Regions from separate parts of the Metapseudomonas lalkuanensis genome, predicted to be linked through region 3. Evidence: predicted binding sites of a transcription regulator. Region 3 holds the regulator's gene; each other region holds the start of a gene.
What was found. Region 3 encodes sigma-54, which starts transcription at its own class of promoters, with help from an activator protein. Its sites were predicted from a motif close to ANTGGCATNNANNTTGCTNT; they were not measured.
Positions count from the first base shown of each region.

Region 1 (4,199 bases), 1.3 Mb from region 3:
GGCAGGGCCTGCACCTCGATGCCCGGCAACTCCAGCGGATCGTCTTCCTGGGCATCGGGATGGCGAATGTCGAGAACGATCTGGCCCGGCAGGGCTTCGTTCACTTCTTCCACCTTGAGGTCCTGGCCCAGCTCGTCGATCACACGGTCGATCGGCACCAGGCGCGCACGTTCCAGGGCGCGTTCGAGGATGGCCATGTCGAACTGCTCTTCCTCGTGCTCGATACGGCCGAGCTTGGCCCTGGTGGTCGGGTTCACCGAAATCACGCCGCAGTACTCGGGCATGTGCTTGGCGAACTCGGCGGTACCGATGCGGGTGGCGGTGTCGATGATGTCCTGCTTGTGGCTGGCGATCAGCGGGCGCAGCACCAGCATGTCGGTGGCCGAGTCGATCACCGAGAGGTTGGGCAGAGTCTGGCTGGACACCTGGGAAATGGCTTCGCCGGTGACCAGCGCATCCAGGTTCAGGCGGCGCGCCATGTGGGTGGAGGCGCGCAGCATCATGCGCTTGAGCACCACGCCCATCTGGCTGTTGTCGACCTTGCTGAGGATTTCACCGACCACTTCCTCGAAGGGCACGCTGATGAACAGCACGCGCTGGGAACGGCCGAATTTTTCCCACAGGTAGTGGGCCACTTCCATCACGCCCAGTTCGTGGGCGCGGCCGCCGAGGTTGAAGAAGCAGAAGTGGGTCATCAGGCCGCGGCGCATCATCTGATAGGCGGCGACGGTGGAGTCGAAGCCACCGGACATCAGCACCAGGGTCTGCTCCAGGGAGCCCAGCGGGTAACCGCCGATGCCGTCGTGCTGGTGGTGGATGACGAACAGGCGCTGGTCGCGCACTTCCATCCGTACTTCCACTTCCGGGTTCTTCAGGGAAATGCCGGCGGCGTTGCACTCCTGGCGCAGGCGGCTGCCGACGTGGCGCTCCAGCTCCATCGAGGTGAATTCATGCTTGCCGGCGCGCTTGCAGCGCACGGCGAAAATCTTGCCGGGGATCTGGTCGGCGTAGTGCAGCTTGCACTTTTCCAGCACGTCGTCGAAGTCGCCCAGCGGGTACTCGTGCACTTCGAGGAAGTGGGTGATACCGGGGACGCAGGTCAGCCGCTCGATCATTTCGCGCAGGAGCTTCGGCTCGGTCTGGCGAGTCTGGACTTCAAGGTTGTCCCAGACACCGGTCACCTCGAGTTCCGGGTCCAGGTCTTTCAGGACCGCGCGGATGTTCTTCGAGAGCTGACGGATGAAATGCTTGCGCACCGGCCGGCTCTTGATGGTGATTTCCGGGAAGACTTTGACGATGAGTTTCATGAAAAACAGCGCGTGGACGGCGGCCGAAAAAGAGGGGCGCGGATTATAGCGGAAATTGTTCAAGCTTTGACCAAATTCCTTCAGCAAAGCCCGCATCGCACCAAAATGGTTCACATGCACCACTGCGAGCACGAAAAAGGTGCGCAAAATTGCGCTCAATCAGGGCCAAGCCCCCGCCAGGCGCGAGTTTTAGGGCTTCTGCCCATAACGGGGCACTGGCACGCTAATTGCTCCCTTGTGAGGCAGGTCGCCCTGGCGGACTATCCCGCCCCGGCTTCACTACGAATTCTTTGAGGGGTTAACGGTTCCCGCCCCCTTTCCATCCGGAGGACAACATGTCGAAGTCGCTTCAACTGATTAAAGAACACGACGTGAAGTGGATTGATCTGCGCTTCACCGATACCAAAGGCAAGCAGCAGCACGTAACCATGCCGGCCCGTGACGCCGACGACGAATTCTTCGAGCACGGCAAGATGTTCGACGGTTCCTCCATCGAAGGCTGGAAAGGCATCGAAGCCTCCGACATGATCCTGCTGCCGGACGACGCTACCGCCGTTCTGGACCCGTTCACCGAAGAGCCGACCCTGATCCTGGTCTGCGACATCATCGAGCCGAGCACCATGCAAGGCTACGACCGCGACCCGCGCGCCATCGCCCGTCGCGCCGAGGAATACCTGAAGACCACCGGTATCGGTGACACCGTATTCGTAGGTCCGGAGCCGGAGTTCTTCATCTTCGACGAAGTGAAGTTCAAGTCCGACATCTCCGGCTCCATGTTCAAGATCTTCTCCGAGCAGGCTTCCTGGAACACCGACGCCGACATCGAAGGCGGCAACAAGGGCCACCGTCCGGGCGTGAAAGGCGGCTACTTCCCGGTACCGCCGGTCGACCACGACCACGAAATCCGTACTGCCATGTGCAACGCCCTGGAAGAAATGGGCCTGGTGGTAGAAGTTCACCACCACGAAGTGGCCACCGCCGGCCAGAACGAGATCGGTGTGAAGTTCAACACCCTCGTTGCCAAGGCTGACGAAGTCCAGACCCTGAAGTACTGCGTGCACAACGTTGCCGACGCCTACGGCAAGACCGTGACCTTCATGCCGAAGCCCCTGTACGGCGACAACGGCTCGGGCATGCACGTTCACATGTCCATCTCCAAAGATGGCAAGAACACCTTCGCAGGCGAAGGCTATGCCGGCCTGTCCGACACCGCCCTGTACTTCATCGGCGGCATCATCAAGCACGGCAAGGCCCTGAACGGCTTCACCAACCCGGCTACCAACTCCTACAAGCGTCTGGTTCCCGGCTTCGAAGCTCCGGTAATGCTGGCCTACTCCGCCCGCAACCGCTCCGCCTCCATCCGTATCCCGTACGTGAACAGCCCGAAAGCCCGCCGTATCGAAGCGCGCTTCCCGGACCCGGCGGCCAACCCCTACCTGTGCTTCGCAGCTCTGCTGATGGCCGGCCTGGACGGTATCCAGAACAAGATCCACCCCGGCGATGCCGCCGACAAGAACCTGTATGACCTGCCGCCGGAAGAGGCCAAGGAAATCCCGCAGGTTTGCGGCAGCCTGAAAGAGGCTCTGGAAGAACTGGACAAGGGCCGCGCGTTCCTGACCAAGGGCGGCGTGTTCTCCGACGACTTCATCGATGCCTACATCGAGCTGAAGAGCGAAGAAGAAATCAAGGTGCGCACCTTCGTGCACCCGCTGGAATACGACCTGTACTACAGCGTCTGATCCGCGAATACCTATAAATAGCTTCAACATTAAGGCCTCCTTCGGGAGGCCTTTTTTATTGCCGGGCCGGTGGTAGCGGCTGCTCTTCCCGCAGGGGCAGCAAGGCGTTCGGCCTGGACCACAGGGTGCGCTGTGCGCACCGATTCCGGGATCGGCTTCGGCACCCCGTCAAACCTGTGGGAGCGAATTCATTCGCGAATGAATTCGCTCCCACAAAAAAATATCTGCCTGCTCCGCTCAAATCCCCCCATCCACCGGCACGCCCTGCCCTTCCGGCGGTTCGGTCCGTGGCTGGCGCATCCGGCTGAGCTGGACGTTCAGGCGCGGCATCGCCAGTTCCAGGCCGGTCTGGTCGAGGCGCCTGCGCAGGCGCAGGTTGAACGCCCGCTGCACTTCCCACTGCTTGATCGGCGCGGTCTTGAAACGGAAACGCAGGATCGCCTGGCCGTTGTCGAAACTCTCCACCCCCTGCAGCTCCAGGGGCGACCAGAGGCTGCGGCGCACTTCCGGGTCGCTGCGCAGCTCCTTGGCCACCTCGTGCACCAGCGCCACCGCGTCGTCGATCGGCATGCTCGCCGGCACCGGCCAGCGGAACATGGCGTAGCCGAACTGCCGCGAGTAGTTCTTGATGCTCTTGATCTCGCTGAAGGGGATGGTGTGCACCACGCCGTCGAGGTCGCGCAGGCGCACGGTACGGATGGTCAGCCCCTCCACCGTGCCCAGGTGGCCGCCGACATCCACATAGTCGTCGATGGACAGCGAGTCCTCGATGATGATGAACAGGCCGGTGATCAGGTCCGCCACCAGGGACTGCGCACCAAAACCGATCGCCAGGCCGATCACCCCCGCGCCGGCCAGCAGCGGCGTGACGTTCATACCCATGTTGGCCAGGGCGACGATCAGTGCGATCACCGCGATGGTCACGAACAGCACGTTACGAATCAGCGGCAGCATGGTCAGGGCGCGAGTGTTCGCCCGGCTCTTGCCGCTGACACCGAGGCTGTGTTGCACCGCGGTGTCGGAGAGGATCCAGACCAGCCAGGCCACCAGCAGGGTGGTGCCGAAGCTGACCACCTTCATGCTGATTTCAGAGCCCTCGCCTTCGGCGTAGCGGATCAGCGACATGCCCCAGACCCGCAACCCCACCTCGACG
Region 1 covers NZ_CP043311.1:5,699,197-5,703,395, forward strand. The annotation lists gene thiI (tRNA uracil 4-sulfurtransferase ThiI) at 1-1,307, opposite strand, end outside; gene glnA (glutamate--ammonia ligase) at 1,643-3,046, shown strand; gene FXN65_RS26195 (mechanosensitive ion channel domain-containing protein) at 3,284-4,199, opposite strand, start outside.
Region 1: a site for sigma-54 is predicted at 1,522-1,541, ahead of glnA (glutamate--ammonia ligase). Genes of this name have one in related genera too.

Region 2 (4,199 bases), 1.2 Mb from region 3:
TCAGAGGTTGTAGCCGCGCTCGTTGTGCTGCGCCAGGTCGAGGCCGACGGTCTCTTCCTCTTCGTTGACGCGCAGGCCCATGACCACGTCCAGCACCTTCAGGATCACGAAGGTCACGATGCCGGTGTAGACCACAGTGAAGGCCACGCCTTCGAACTGGGTGAGCAGCTGGGCGCCGATGTCTTCCACGGTGCCGAAGCCACCCAGGGCAGGCGCTGCGAACACGCCAGTCAGCAGGGCACCGATGATGCCGCCGACACCGTGTACACCGAAGGCATCCAGGGAGTCGTCGTAGCCCATCTTGCGCTTCAGGCTGGTGGCGCAGAAGTAGCAGATCACGCCGGCAACCAGGCCGATGATCAGGGCACCCATGGGGCCGACGGTACCGGCGGCCGGAGTGATGGCGACCAGGCCGGCGACCACGCCGGAGGCGATGCCCAGGGCGCTCGGCTTACCGTGGGTCAGCCACTCGGCGAACATCCAGCCCAGGGCGGCAGCGGCGGTGGCGATCTGGGTGACCAGCATGGCCATGCCGGCGGTGCCGTTGGCGGCCACGGCGGAACCGGCGTTGAAGCCGAACCAGCCGATCCACAGCATGGCGGCACCCATCAGGGTGTAGCCCAGGTTGTGCGGAGCCATCGGGGTGGTCGGATAGCCCTTGCGCTTGCCCAGCACCAGGCATGCCACGAGGCCAGCGACACCCGCGTTGATGTGCACCACGGTGCCGCCGGCGAAATCCAGCACGCCCCAGTCCCACATCAGGCCGCCATTGCCGCTCCACACCATGTGAGCGATCGGCGCATACACCAGGGTGAACCAGACCGCCATGAAGATCAGCATGGCGGAGAATTTCATGCGCTCGGCGAAGGCACCCACGATCAGTGCCGGGGTGATGATGGCGAAGGTCATCTGGAAGGTGATGAACACGCTTTCAGGGATCGCGTAGACCAGGCTGCTGGTGTTCAGGCCGCTGAGGAATGCCTTGGACAGGCCGCCCACGAAGGAATTGAAATTGATCACCCCCTGTTCCATGCCGGTGGTGTCGAAGGCCAGGCTGTAGCCGTATACCACCCAGAGGATGCTGATCAGGCCGGTGATGGCGAAGCACTGCATCATCACCGAGAGGATGTTCTTGGAGCGCACCATGCCGCCGTAGAACAGCGCCAGGCCGGGAATGGTCATGAACAGCACCAATGCAGTGGCGACGATCATCCACGCCGTGTCACCACTGTTCAGCACAACCTCGTCGGCGGCCATGGCCAGGCCGGGGGTAACGAGGGACAAAAGGGCTCCTAGCCCTGCGGCTTTACGCAGAGTCATGTTGTTTTCTCCTGGGGCGTTGGGGTTCGGAGGCTTAGATCGCGTCTGTGCCGGTTTCGCCGGTACGGATACGGATGGCCTGTTCCAGATTGACGACGAAAATCTTGCCGTCACCGATCTTGCCGGTGTTGGCGGCCTTGGTGATGGCCTCGATCACGCGGTCCAGCTGGTCGTCAGCGATGGCCACGTCGATCTTCACTTTCGGCAGAAAATCGACAACGTATTCCGCACCGCGGTACAGCTCGGTGTGGCCCTTTTGCCGTCCGAAGCCCTTGACCTCGGTGACAGTGATGCCCTGCACGCCGATCTCAGACAACGACTCGCGCACGTCGTCGAGCTTGAAAGGCTTGATGATGGCGGTGACTAGCTTCATGAAACTCTCTCCCGTGTTTGGTTGACTTGCCCCAGGAAAAACACGAACCCGGGTCAAGTCTAAGCGCAGTGTCTGGCTTTTGTAACGCGTCGGCCCGCCCTGGCTCGGGACTCCGACACCAACCAACCGCTTCTGGCGAAACACTCCCCCGCCTCGCCCGGTGCACCGGAACTGCATCAGTGCATGCGTCGCTCTGCTCTAAGCAGAATTCTTGCCAGCTCCATGGAAAGTGCCTTTTTTCAAGCAGATACTGGCGGGATGCTAGTCAGATGGCTTCGATATGCCACTCGCATCGCACCAAAGCAGTGCGCCACGCCCCAGGCCATTGCTCAAAAATTGTGCACCAGCCTTCGCCGGACCGTTGCCCGGGGGCCGCGTGGTAGACTCCCGCCCATTCACTTTCGGATGCCCGCCATGCTGCCGCCCAAAGCCCTGCTCGATACCCTAGCTTCCACCGCCTCGCGCCTGTTCAGCAGCGACAGCCCGCTGCCCCGCGCCGAGGTCGAGGCCCAGTTCAAGGTCCTGCTGCAGAGTGCCTTCGGCAAGCTCGACCTGGTCAGCCGCGACGAGTTCGACAGCCAGATGGTAGTGCTCGGCCGTACCCGCGCACGCCTGGAAGCACTGGAGGCCAAGGTCGCGGAACTGGAAGCCAAGCTGAACCCGCCGCCGGCGGAGTGATACCGCTCCGGCCCGGCGGACCGATCAAGGAGTGATCAATGTCCCTGGCCATCGTCCACAGTCGCGCACAGGTCGGCGTCGAAGCCCCTGCCGTGACCGTCGAAGCCCACCTCGCCAACGGCCTGCCCTCCCTCGCGCTGGTAGGGCTTCCGGAAACCGCCGTAAAGGAAAGCAAGGACCGCGTGCGCAGCGCGATCCTCAATAGCGGCTTCGATTTCCCACCCCGCCGCATCACGCTCAACCTCGCCCCTGCTGACCTGCCGAAAGACGGTGGCCGCTTCGATCTCGCCATCGCCCTTGGCGTACTCGCCGCCAGCGGCCAACTGCCGGCCAACGCCCTGGATTCGGTGGAGTGCCTGGGCGAACTGGCGCTTTCCGGCACCCTGCGCCCCGTGCAAGGCGTACTGCCCGCCGCCCTGGCCGCCCGTGCCGCCGGCCGCACCCTGGTGGTGCCCCGGGAAAACGCCGAGGAAGCCAGCCTCGCCAGCGGCCTCAAGGTCCTGGCGGCCGGACACCTGCTGGAGCTGACCGCGCACTTCGCCGGCCATACGCCCCTCGCGCCCTACCAGGCCCAGGGCCTGCTCAAAGATCGTCCGCCCTACCCCGACCTCGCCGAAGTCCAGGGCCAGGTGGCCGCCAAGCGCGCCCTGCTGGTGGCTGCCGCCGGCTCCCACAACCTGCTGTTTTGTGGCCCGCCCGGCACCGGCAAGACGCTGCTTGCCAGTCGCCTGCCCGGCCTCTTGCCGCCACTGGAAGAACAGGAAGCCCTGGAAGTGGCAGCGATCCATTCGGTCGCCAGCCACGCGCCGCTGCAAGCCTGGCCCCAGCGACCCTTTCGCCATCCCCATCACAGCGCCTCCGGCGCAGCCCTCGTGGGTGGTGGCAGCCGCCCCAAGCCCGGCGAAATCACACTGGCGCACCAGGGCGTGCTGTTCCTCGACGAACTCCCCGAGTTCGACCGCAAGGTGCTGGAGGTCCTGCGCGAGCCGCTGGAGAGCGGTGAAATCGTCATCGCCCGCGCCCATGACAAGGTGCGATTCCCCGCCCGCTTCCAGTTGGTGGCGGCCATGAATCCCTGCCCCTGTGGATATCTTGGTGATCCCGGTGGCCGCTGCCGCTGTACCCCCGAGCAGATCCAGCGCTATCGCAGCAAGCTTTCCGGCCCCTTGCTCGACCGCATCGACCTGCACCTGACCGTGGCCCGCGAAGCCACCACACTGCAACCGCCCACCCACGTCGGCCCCGGCAGCATGGAGGCCGCCGCCGAAGTCAGCCGCGCGCGACGCCTGCAGCTCCGGCGCCAGGGTTGCGCCAATGCCTTCCTCGACCTGAAGGGGCTGCGCCGGCACTGCCTCCTCGCCACCGACGACCGCGCCTGGCTGGAAGAGGCCTGCGAGCGCCTGAACCTGTCGCTACGCGCGGCCCACCGTATCCTCAAGGTTGCACGTACCCTGGCCGATCTGGAGCAGGTTGAAGACATCGCCCGCCATCACCTGGGAGAGGCGCTCCAGTACCGGCCGGAGCCCTTGTCGTGAGCAATTGAAAACTATCAGCTGCATATTCCTAAAAGACTTTTTCTATTCATCCTGTTAGAATGCCGCGCCTTCCGCCCTTGGCGGCCATCCGATCAAAAGGAGAGCTAGCTCAATGGAGGCACGTTCGTCTTCGCAATCCACCCTCAATCCGCCGGTCTTTTTCGGCTCCGCAATCCTCATCATCGCCCTGGTGCTCTACAGCACCCTCGCCCGTGACCAGGCGCAATCACTGTTCGGCCACATCCAGGACTGGATCATCGTCAACGCCAGCTGGTTCTACGTGCTCACGGTGG
Region 2 covers NZ_CP043311.1:5,886,170-5,890,368, forward strand. The annotation lists gene FXN65_RS27025 (ammonium transporter) at 1-1,320, opposite strand; gene glnK (P-II family nitrogen regulator) at 1,355-1,693, opposite strand; gene FXN65_RS27035 (accessory factor UbiK family protein) at 2,108-2,371, shown strand; gene FXN65_RS27040 (YifB family Mg chelatase-like AAA ATPase) at 2,410-3,906, shown strand; gene FXN65_RS27045 (BCCT family transporter) at 4,019-4,199, shown strand, end outside.
Region 2: a site for sigma-54 is predicted at 1,893-1,912, ahead of glnK (P-II family nitrogen regulator). Genes of this name have one in related genera too.

Region 3 (4,199 bases):
CGATCAACGCATTCAGGGCGTCGTCGTCCTGATCGCCTTCGGTGTGCAGGTGAATGGGAGTGCCTTTGCCGGCTGCCAGCATCATCACGGCCATGATGCTCTTGCCGTCCACCAGGCTCTCGGGAGAGCGGCCCACGCGGATCTGGCAGGGGAAGCGACCGGCCACCCCAACGAACTTCGCCGCGGCCCGGGCGTGCAGGCCGAGCTTGTTGATGATGGTGATCTCGCAGGCTGGCATCGCGTTTCCAATCCTTCTAACTGAGGTCGCGGTGGCGAACCTGGACATTCTTCAAACTGGGTTTCAGCGCCGCACCCAGGCGCTCGGCGATGTAGACCGAACGATGGTGGCCCCCGGTGCAGCCAATGGCGATCGTGACGTAGGCGCGATTGCTGGCGGCAAAGCGCGGCAGCCACTTGCTCAGGTAGCCGAGGATATCCTGATACATCTCTTCGACATCAGGCTGCCCGGCAAGGTACTCGGCGACAGCCGGCGCGAGTCCCGAATGATCGCGCAGCTCAGGCTTCCAGTACGGGTTGGGCAGGCAGCGCACGTCGAACACCAGGTCGGCGTCCACCGGCATGCCACGCTTGAAGCCGAAGGATTCGATCAGGAATGCGGTGCCAGGTTCAGGCTGATTCAGCAGGCGCAGCTTGATGGTGTCGCGCAGCTGGTAAAGGTTGAGATGCGTGGTGTCGATCTTCAGGTCGGCGAGATCGGCAATGGGCGCCAACAGCACTTCCTCGTCCCGGATGGCTTCGGCCAGGGAGCGGTTGTCGTTGGTCAGCGGGTGGCGCCGGCGGGTTTCCGAAAAGCGCTTGAGCAGCGTGTCGTGGTCGGCATCGAGGTACAGCACATCGCACTTGATGTGGCGACTGCGGGCCTCGGTGAGCAACTCGGGAAAACGCTGCAGCTGGCTGGGCAGGTTCCGTGCGTCGATGGAGACAGCAACCTGGGGTTCCAGCAGCTCGGTGTGCAGCAGGGCCCGTTCGGCCAGTTCGGGAAGCAGGCCAGCGGGCAGGTTGTCGATGCAGTAGAAACCGTGGTCCTCGAGGACATCGAGGGCGGTACTCTTGCCCGACCCGGAGCGGCCGCTGACGATGATCAGGCGCATGGAGGAACCTTAACGCCCGCTCTGCACGTCCACTACCACCTGGTAGAGGCTGGTGCTGTCGGGCGCCTGGCGCAGGCGCTCGCGCACATCGCTGCGGTCGAGCATGCTGGCGATCTGGCGGAGCAGTTCAAGGTGTTCATCGGTGGCGGCTTCCGGGACCAGCAGCACGAAAAGCAGGTCAACCGGGGCGCCATCGATGGCGTCGAAATCGACTGGAGCATCAAGGCGCAGCACGGCGCTGATGGGCGACGTACAGCCAGTGAGGCGGCAGTGGGGAATGGCGATGCCGTTGCCGAAACCGGTGGAGCCGAGTTTCTCCCGGGCTACCAGGCTTTCGAAGATGTCCTGGTTGTCGAGGTCGGGAAGGTCGCGAGCGACCAGCTTGGCGATCTGTTCCAGTACACGTTTCTTGCTGCCGCCCGGCACGTTCACGAGGGAACGGCCGGGGGTCAGGATTTGCTCGAGTCGGATCATAGAGGAGGGGTCAGCGGGCGGTGGCACCCTGCTGGCGGTTCAATTGCTTTTCCTTGTGCTTGATCAGTTGGCGATCGAGCTTGTCGGTAAGCAGGTCGATGGCGGCGTACATGTCTTCATGCTCCGCGTTGGCAACGACTTCGCCGCCGGCGATGTGCAAAGTGGCTTCGATTTTCTGTTTGAGTTTTTCGACCTGCATGATCACCTGAACGTTGGTGATTCGGTCGAAGTGGCGCTCCAGACGGTCGAACTTCTCGACAACGTAGTTGCGCAGGGCGTCGGTCACATCCAGTTGATGTCCACTGATGTTGACTTGCATACCGCTTTCTCCTTATTGCCCGTGTATAAGAGACAGGCTAACGGGCCTGCCACCGGAACACTTTGGCGTGGGTCAATTTCCGCGTCACATCAGTCGCTTGCGTTCGCTGGAAGGGGCAATCCCAAGGGATTCGCGATACTTGGCTACTGTGCGACGGGCCACTTGAATGCCCTGTGCTTCCAGTAAACCAGCGATCTTGCTGTCGCTCAACGGCTTTTTCGGATTTTCCGCTGCGACCAGTTTCTTGATGATGGCGCGGATTGCGGTAGACGAACATTCACCGCCTTCGGAGGTGCTTACGTGGCTGGAGAAGAAGTACTTCAGCTCGTAGATTCCGCGGGGAGTGTGCATGTATTTCTGGGTAGTCACGCGCGAGATGGTGGACTCGTGCATGCCAACGGCTTCAGCGATGTCGTGCAGGACGAGAGGCTTCATCGCCTCGTCGCCGTATTCCAGGAAGCCGCGCTGGTGCTCGACGATTTGGGTGGCGACCTTCATTAGCGTCTCGTTGCGGCTCTGCAGGCTCTTGATGAACCAGCGCGCCTCCTGGAGCTGATTGCGCATGAAGGTGTTGTCCGCGCTGGAGTCGGCGCGCCGGACGAATCCGGCATAGTGCGGATTGACCCGCAGGCGCGGCACGGCCTCCTGGTTCAGTTCTACCAGCCAGCGTTCGTTGTGCTTGCGGACGATGACATCCGGTACCACGTATTCGGGTTCGCTGGCTTCGATCTGGGAACCGGGGCGCGGATTCAGCCCCTGGATCAGTTCGATGACCTGGCGCAGTTCGTCTTCCTTGACCTTCATGCGGCGCATCAGCTGGCTGTAGTCGCGGCTGCCGAGCAGGTCGAGGAAGTCACCAGCCAGACGCTGGGCCTCGACCAGCCAGCGAGTGCCTGGAGGCAGCTGGCGCAGTTGCAGGAGCAGGCACTCGCGCAGGTCGCGGGCAGCAACGCCAGCGGGTTCGAATTGCTGGATGCGATGCAGGACGACTTCGACTTCGTCCAGTTCGATACCGAGCTCCGGATCGAAGGCCTCGACTATCTCGGAGAGGGGCTCCTCAAGGTAGCCGTCGTTGTTGATGCAATCGATCAGGGTGACCGCGATCAGGCGGTCGGTGTCGGACATGGGCGCCAGGTTGAGTTGCCAGAGCAGGTGGCTCTGCAGGCTTTCGCCAACCGAAGTGCGGGACGTGAAGTCCCACTCGTCGTCATCGTTGCTCGGCAGGCTGCTGGCGCTGGTCTGGTAGACATCTTCCCAGGCCGTGTCGACGGGGAGTTCGCTGGGGATGCGCTCGTGCCACTCGCCATCTTCCATGGCTTCGGCATTGGTCTCGACGCTGGACTCCTGGAAACTGGATTCCTGGCTGCCGGAATTAGGCTGCTGGTCACCTTCGGCCATGGGGTCGGAGGTGTCGAAATCGTCGCCATCCTCCTGCCGCTCGAGCATCGGGTTGGACTCCAGCGCTTCCTGGATCTCCTGCTGGAGATCCAAGGTGGAGAGTTGGAGCAGGCGAATGGCCTGTTGCAGCTGCGGGGTCATCGTCAGCTGCTGGCCCATCTTGAGGACTAGCGATGGTTTCATGGCAGAGGGCTTAGCACCTTATTCGCCGGCGCTTGCGCGCCATCCACTACAGGGCGCCGCAGCGCCACCAGGAAGCAAATTATATGCCTGACCTTGAAGGATTTTCCTAGCCCGCGCAACCCGTCTTGTAGGCGTGGTTGCGGGAAACTACAGGCGGAACTCGTGGCCCAGGTAGACTTCCTTCACCAACTGGTTGGCCAGGATGGCTTCCGCATCACCTTCGGCGATCAGTTGTCCGTCACTGACAATGTAGGCGGTCTCGCAGATGTCCAGGGTCTCGCGGACGTTGTGGTCGGTGATGAGTACACCGATCCCCTTCGCCTTGAGGTGGTGGATGATCTGCTTGATGTCGCCCACGGAAATCGGGTCCACACCGGCGAAGGGTTCGTCCAGCAGGATGAATTTGGGGGCCGTGGCCAGCGCGCGGGCGATTTCCACGCGACGGCGCTCACCGCCCGACAGGCTCATGCCGAGGCTGTCACGGATGTGGCTGATATGGAATTCCTGCAGCAGGCTCTCCAGCTCCTTGCGGCGTGCGGAGCGATCGAGGTCCTTGCGGGTCTCGAGGATCGCCATGATGTTGTCCGCCACACTGAGCTTGCGGAAGATCGAGGCTTCCTGCGGCAGGTAGCCGATGCCGGCACGGGCGCGGCCGTGCATCGGCTGGTGGGTGACGTCCTGCTGGTCGATCAGGACGCGTCCCTGGTCGGCTT
Region 3 covers NZ_CP043311.1:990,648-994,846, forward strand. The annotation lists gene FXN65_RS04730 (HPr family phosphocarrier protein) at 1-238, opposite strand, end outside; gene rapZ (RNase adapter RapZ) at 255-1,112, opposite strand; gene ptsN (PTS IIA-like nitrogen regulatory protein PtsN) at 1,122-1,586, opposite strand; gene hpf (ribosome hibernation-promoting factor, HPF/YfiA family) at 1,597-1,905, opposite strand; gene FXN65_RS04750 (RNA polymerase factor sigma-54) at 1,990-3,486, opposite strand; gene lptB (LPS export ABC transporter ATP-binding protein) at 3,634-4,199, opposite strand, start outside.

Region 4 (4,199 bases), 750 kb from region 3:
TGGCGCCAAGGTGGTCCCGGTGCCGGTGCGTTCGGAGAATGGCTTCCGCATCCAGCCCGAGGATGTGGCTGCCGCCATCACCCCGCGCACTCGCGCGCTGGCCCTGAACAGCCCGCACAACCCCTCCGGCGCCAGCCTGCCGCGCTCCACCTGGAATGCCCTGGCCGAACTCTGCATCGCCCATGACCTGTGGATGATTTCCGACGAGGTCTACAGCGAGCTGCTGTTCGAGGGCGAGCACATCAGCCCGGCCAGCCTGCCGGGCATGGCCGAGCGCACCGCGACCATCAACAGCCTGTCCAAGTCTCACGCCATGACCGGCTGGCGCGTGGGTTGGGTGGTCGGCTCGGAGGAACTGACCGGACACCTGGAAAACCTCGCCCTGTGCATGCTCTACGGCTCGCCTGACTTCGTCCAGGACGCCGCCTGCGTTGCCCTTGAAGCGCGACTTCCGGAGCTGGAAGCCATGCGCGAGGCCTATCGCCAGCGGCGCGACCTGGTGTGCGCCACCCTCGAAGGTTGCCCCGGCCTGCGTGCGTTGAGGCCGGATGGCGGCATGTTCGTGATGGTGGACATCCGTGAAACCGGCCTGTCCGCCCAGGACTTCGCCGACCGCCTGCTGGACGACTACGGCGTCTCGGTGCTGGCGGGCGAGGCATTCGGGCCCAGCGCCGCGGGGCATATCCGCCTGGGGCTGGTGCTGGGCAGCGAGCCGCTGGAGGAAGCCTGCCGACGCATCGCCGGCTGCGCCGCCGCACTGATTGAGCTGCGAGCAATCGCATGAATGATGGTTGGCGCCGGGACCGGAAATCGCCATCGTCGGGTCCGGTAATGTCCAGCGCCAATCCGTGGCACATCCCGCACAAGGAATTCCCATGAAAGTACTGATCGTCCATGCGCACCCGGAGCCGCAGTCGTTCTGCAGCGCCCTGCGCAACCTGGCGGTGGAAACCCTGCAGGGGCAGGGGCACGAAGTCCGCCAGTCCGACCTCCACGCGCTGGACTGGAACCCGGTGGCCAGCGCGGCTGATTTCGGCCAGCGGCAGAATCCGGATTACCTGGTCTATGCCCTGGAACAACGTGAAGGGGTCAAGGCCGGCGATATCGCGCCGGATATCCAGCGCGAGCTGGAGAAGCTGCTCTGGGCCGACCTGCTGATTCTCAACTTCCCGCTCTACTGGTTCTCGGTGCCGGCCATTCTCAAGGGCTGGATCGACCGGGTGCTGGTGTCCGGCGTCTGCTATGGCGGCAAGCGCTTCTATGACCAGGGCGGCCTGGCCGGCAAGAAGGCGCTGGTCACCCTGACCCTGGGCGGCCGCGAGCACATGTTCGGTGAAGGCGCCATTCATGGCCCGCTGGAAGACATGCTGCGTCCGCTGTTGCGCGGCACCCTGGCCTATGTCGGCCTGGATGTGTTGCCGCCTTTCGTGGCCTGGCACGTGCCCTATATCAGCAATGACGCGCGCCAGGATTTCCTGCGTGACTACCAGGCACGACTGCTGGGGCTGGACCAGGATGTGCCGCTCGCGTTTCCCCGGCTGGACCAGTTCGACGACAGGTTGTACCCACTGGCGTGATGAGTGCAGCGAGGCCGCCCAAGGGCGGCCTTCTTCTTTTTCCGGTGGGAGCGAAATCATTCGCGAATGAATTCGCTCCCACAACTCGTACCCCCGGCAAAGCGGCAACCAGCGGCAAACCGCCCTTGCCGCTTTGCCGCCCTGCCAGCGCCTCTTGCCGCTTTTTGCCGCTTGTTTTTCATTCAAAGCGTTGAAAATAAAGGAAAAACTAAAGTGGCACGGCCTTTGCTGAATGTCATGCAAGCAAAACCACATTGCCACTGGCAAAGGTTCCGGACATGAGCATCAGTTTCGAAAAGGCCCTCGGCATCCATCAGCAAGCCCTCAGCTTCCGCGCCCAGCGCGGCGAGGTGCTGGCCAACAACATCGCCAACGCCGATACCCCGAACTACAAGGCTCGCGACCTGGACTTCGCCAGCGTGCTGGCCCAGCAGTCGGAGAAGGCCGCCCACGGCAGCTTCCAGGCCACCCGGACCAACGAGCATCACATTGCCGCCGAAGGTTTCGAGATCGCCGACGCCTCGCTGAAGTACCGCGTACCGTTCCAGGCCGCCATCGACCAGAACACCGTCGACGCCCAGCTGGAACAGTCGAACTACACCGAGAACGCCATGCAGTTCCAGGCCAGCTTCACCTTCCTCAACAGCAAGTTCAAAGGGCTGATGAACGCCCTGCGCGGCGAATAACGGAGAGCCCAGCCATGTCCCTGTCCAGCATCTTCAACATCGCCGGCACCGGCATGAGTGCCCAGAACACTCGGCTGAACACCATCTCCAGCAACATCGCCAACGCCGAATCGGTGTCCTCCAGCCTCGACCAGACCTACCGCGCCCGCCATCCGGTGTTCGCCACCGTGATGCAGGACAGCCTGGGCAACGGCGACCGTGGTTCGCTGTTCGCCGACCAGGACCAGTCCGGCGCCGGCGTGCAGGTTCTCGGTGTGATCGAGGACCAGAGCACCCTGACCCCGCGCTACGAGCCGAACCACCCGGCGGCCAACGCGGACGGCTACGTCTACTACCCGAACGTGAACGTGGTTGAAGAGATGGCCGACATGATTTCCGCCAGCCGGTCCTTCCAGACCAACGTGGAAATGATGAACACCGCCAAACAGATGATGCAGAAAGTGCTGACCCTGGGTCAGTGATAGCGCGCGAGGGAACAGCATGAGTGTCAGTAACGTAGCGTCCACCGATGGCCAGTCGTTCCTCGACCAGTACGCCATCAAGAACGAACCCAAGAGCAAGGACCTCGGCAAGAACGAGTTCCTCGAGCTGCTGGTCGCCCAGTTGAACAACCAGGACCCGCTGGCGCCCCAGGAGAACGGCGAGTTCATCGCCCAGCTGGCGCAGTTCAGCCAGGTGGAAGGCATCGAGAAGCTGAACAGCAGCATGGGTTCGCTGCTGTCCGGCTACCAGTCCTCCCAGGCACTTCAGGCCTCGTCCCTGGTGGGGCGCAAGGTCATCGTGCCCAGCGAGAAGGCCGTGGTGGATACCGCGGAAACTTTCAAGGCCAGCGCCAATCTGCCCATTTCCAGCAGCAACGTCTGGGTCAACGTCTACGACAACGCCGGCACCTTGGTGAACCGCATCAACCTCGGCGAGCAGCCGGCCGGCAGCGTCAGCTTCATGTGGGACGGCAAGGACTCCAGCGGCAAGGTCATGCCGCCGGGCACCTACAAGTTCGAAGCCCAGGCCCAGTACAGCGGCGAAACCAAAGCCCTCTACACCATGCTTCCGGCCAACGTCGACAGCGTCACCCTGGGCCAGAACGGCGGCGAGCTGATGCTCAACCTCGCCGGCATCGGCAGTGTCGGTCTGTCCAAGGTCCAGGTCATCGGTCAGTAACCTCCCGGTCAAGAGCGCCGGGAAGCACCGGCAAAGGAGAAAGTAATGGCGTTCAACATCGGTCTCAGTGGTCTGCGCGCAGCGACCAGCGACCTCAACGTCACCGGCAACAACATTGCCAACGCCGGCACTGCGGGCTTCAAGCAGTCCCGTGCCGAGTTCGCCGACGTCTATGCCGCCTCGGTGCTTGGCACCGGCAAGAACGCCCAGGGTAGCGGCGTGGCTTTGGGGGACGTGTCCCAGCTGTTCAACCAGGGCAACATCAACTACACCCAGAATGCCCTGGACCTGGCCATCAACGGCAACGGCTTCTTCCAGACCAGCAACAACGGCGAGATCAGCTACACCCGCGCCGGTTACTTCGGTACCGACCGCAACGGCTACATCGTCAACAACTTCGGCTATCGCCTGCAGGGCTACGGCATCGACGGCAATGGCAACGTCCAGAACGGCGTAGTCAGTGATCTGCAGATCCAGACCTCCAACCAGGCGCCCAAGGCCACCACCGAAGTCGCGCAGAAGTTCAACCTGAACTCCACCACCAAGGCGCCGACCAATACGCCGTTCGATCCGAGCGACCCGACGACCTACACCTCGTCCACCTCGGTCAACATCTATGACTCCCAGGGCAACGCCCACGTCATGACCCAGTACTTCATCAACAACTCGGACCCGGCCGCTACCCCGCCGGTGACCAACAACTGGACCATGGCCGTGCTGGTGGATGGACGCAATCCGTCCAACCCGGCCAGCACCGACCCGCACACCACCAACC
Region 4 covers NZ_CP043311.1:1,739,133-1,743,331, forward strand. The annotation lists gene FXN65_RS08195 (pyridoxal phosphate-dependent aminotransferase) at 1-784, shown strand, start outside; gene FXN65_RS08200 (NAD(P)H-dependent oxidoreductase) at 876-1,577, shown strand; gene flgB (flagellar basal body rod protein FlgB) at 1,856-2,263, shown strand; gene flgC (flagellar basal body rod protein FlgC) at 2,278-2,724, shown strand; gene flgD (flagellar hook assembly protein FlgD) at 2,744-3,424, shown strand; gene flgE (flagellar hook protein FlgE) at 3,470-4,199, shown strand, end outside.
Region 4: a site for sigma-54 is predicted at 1,790-1,809, ahead of flgB (flagellar basal body rod protein FlgB). Genes of this name have one in related genera too.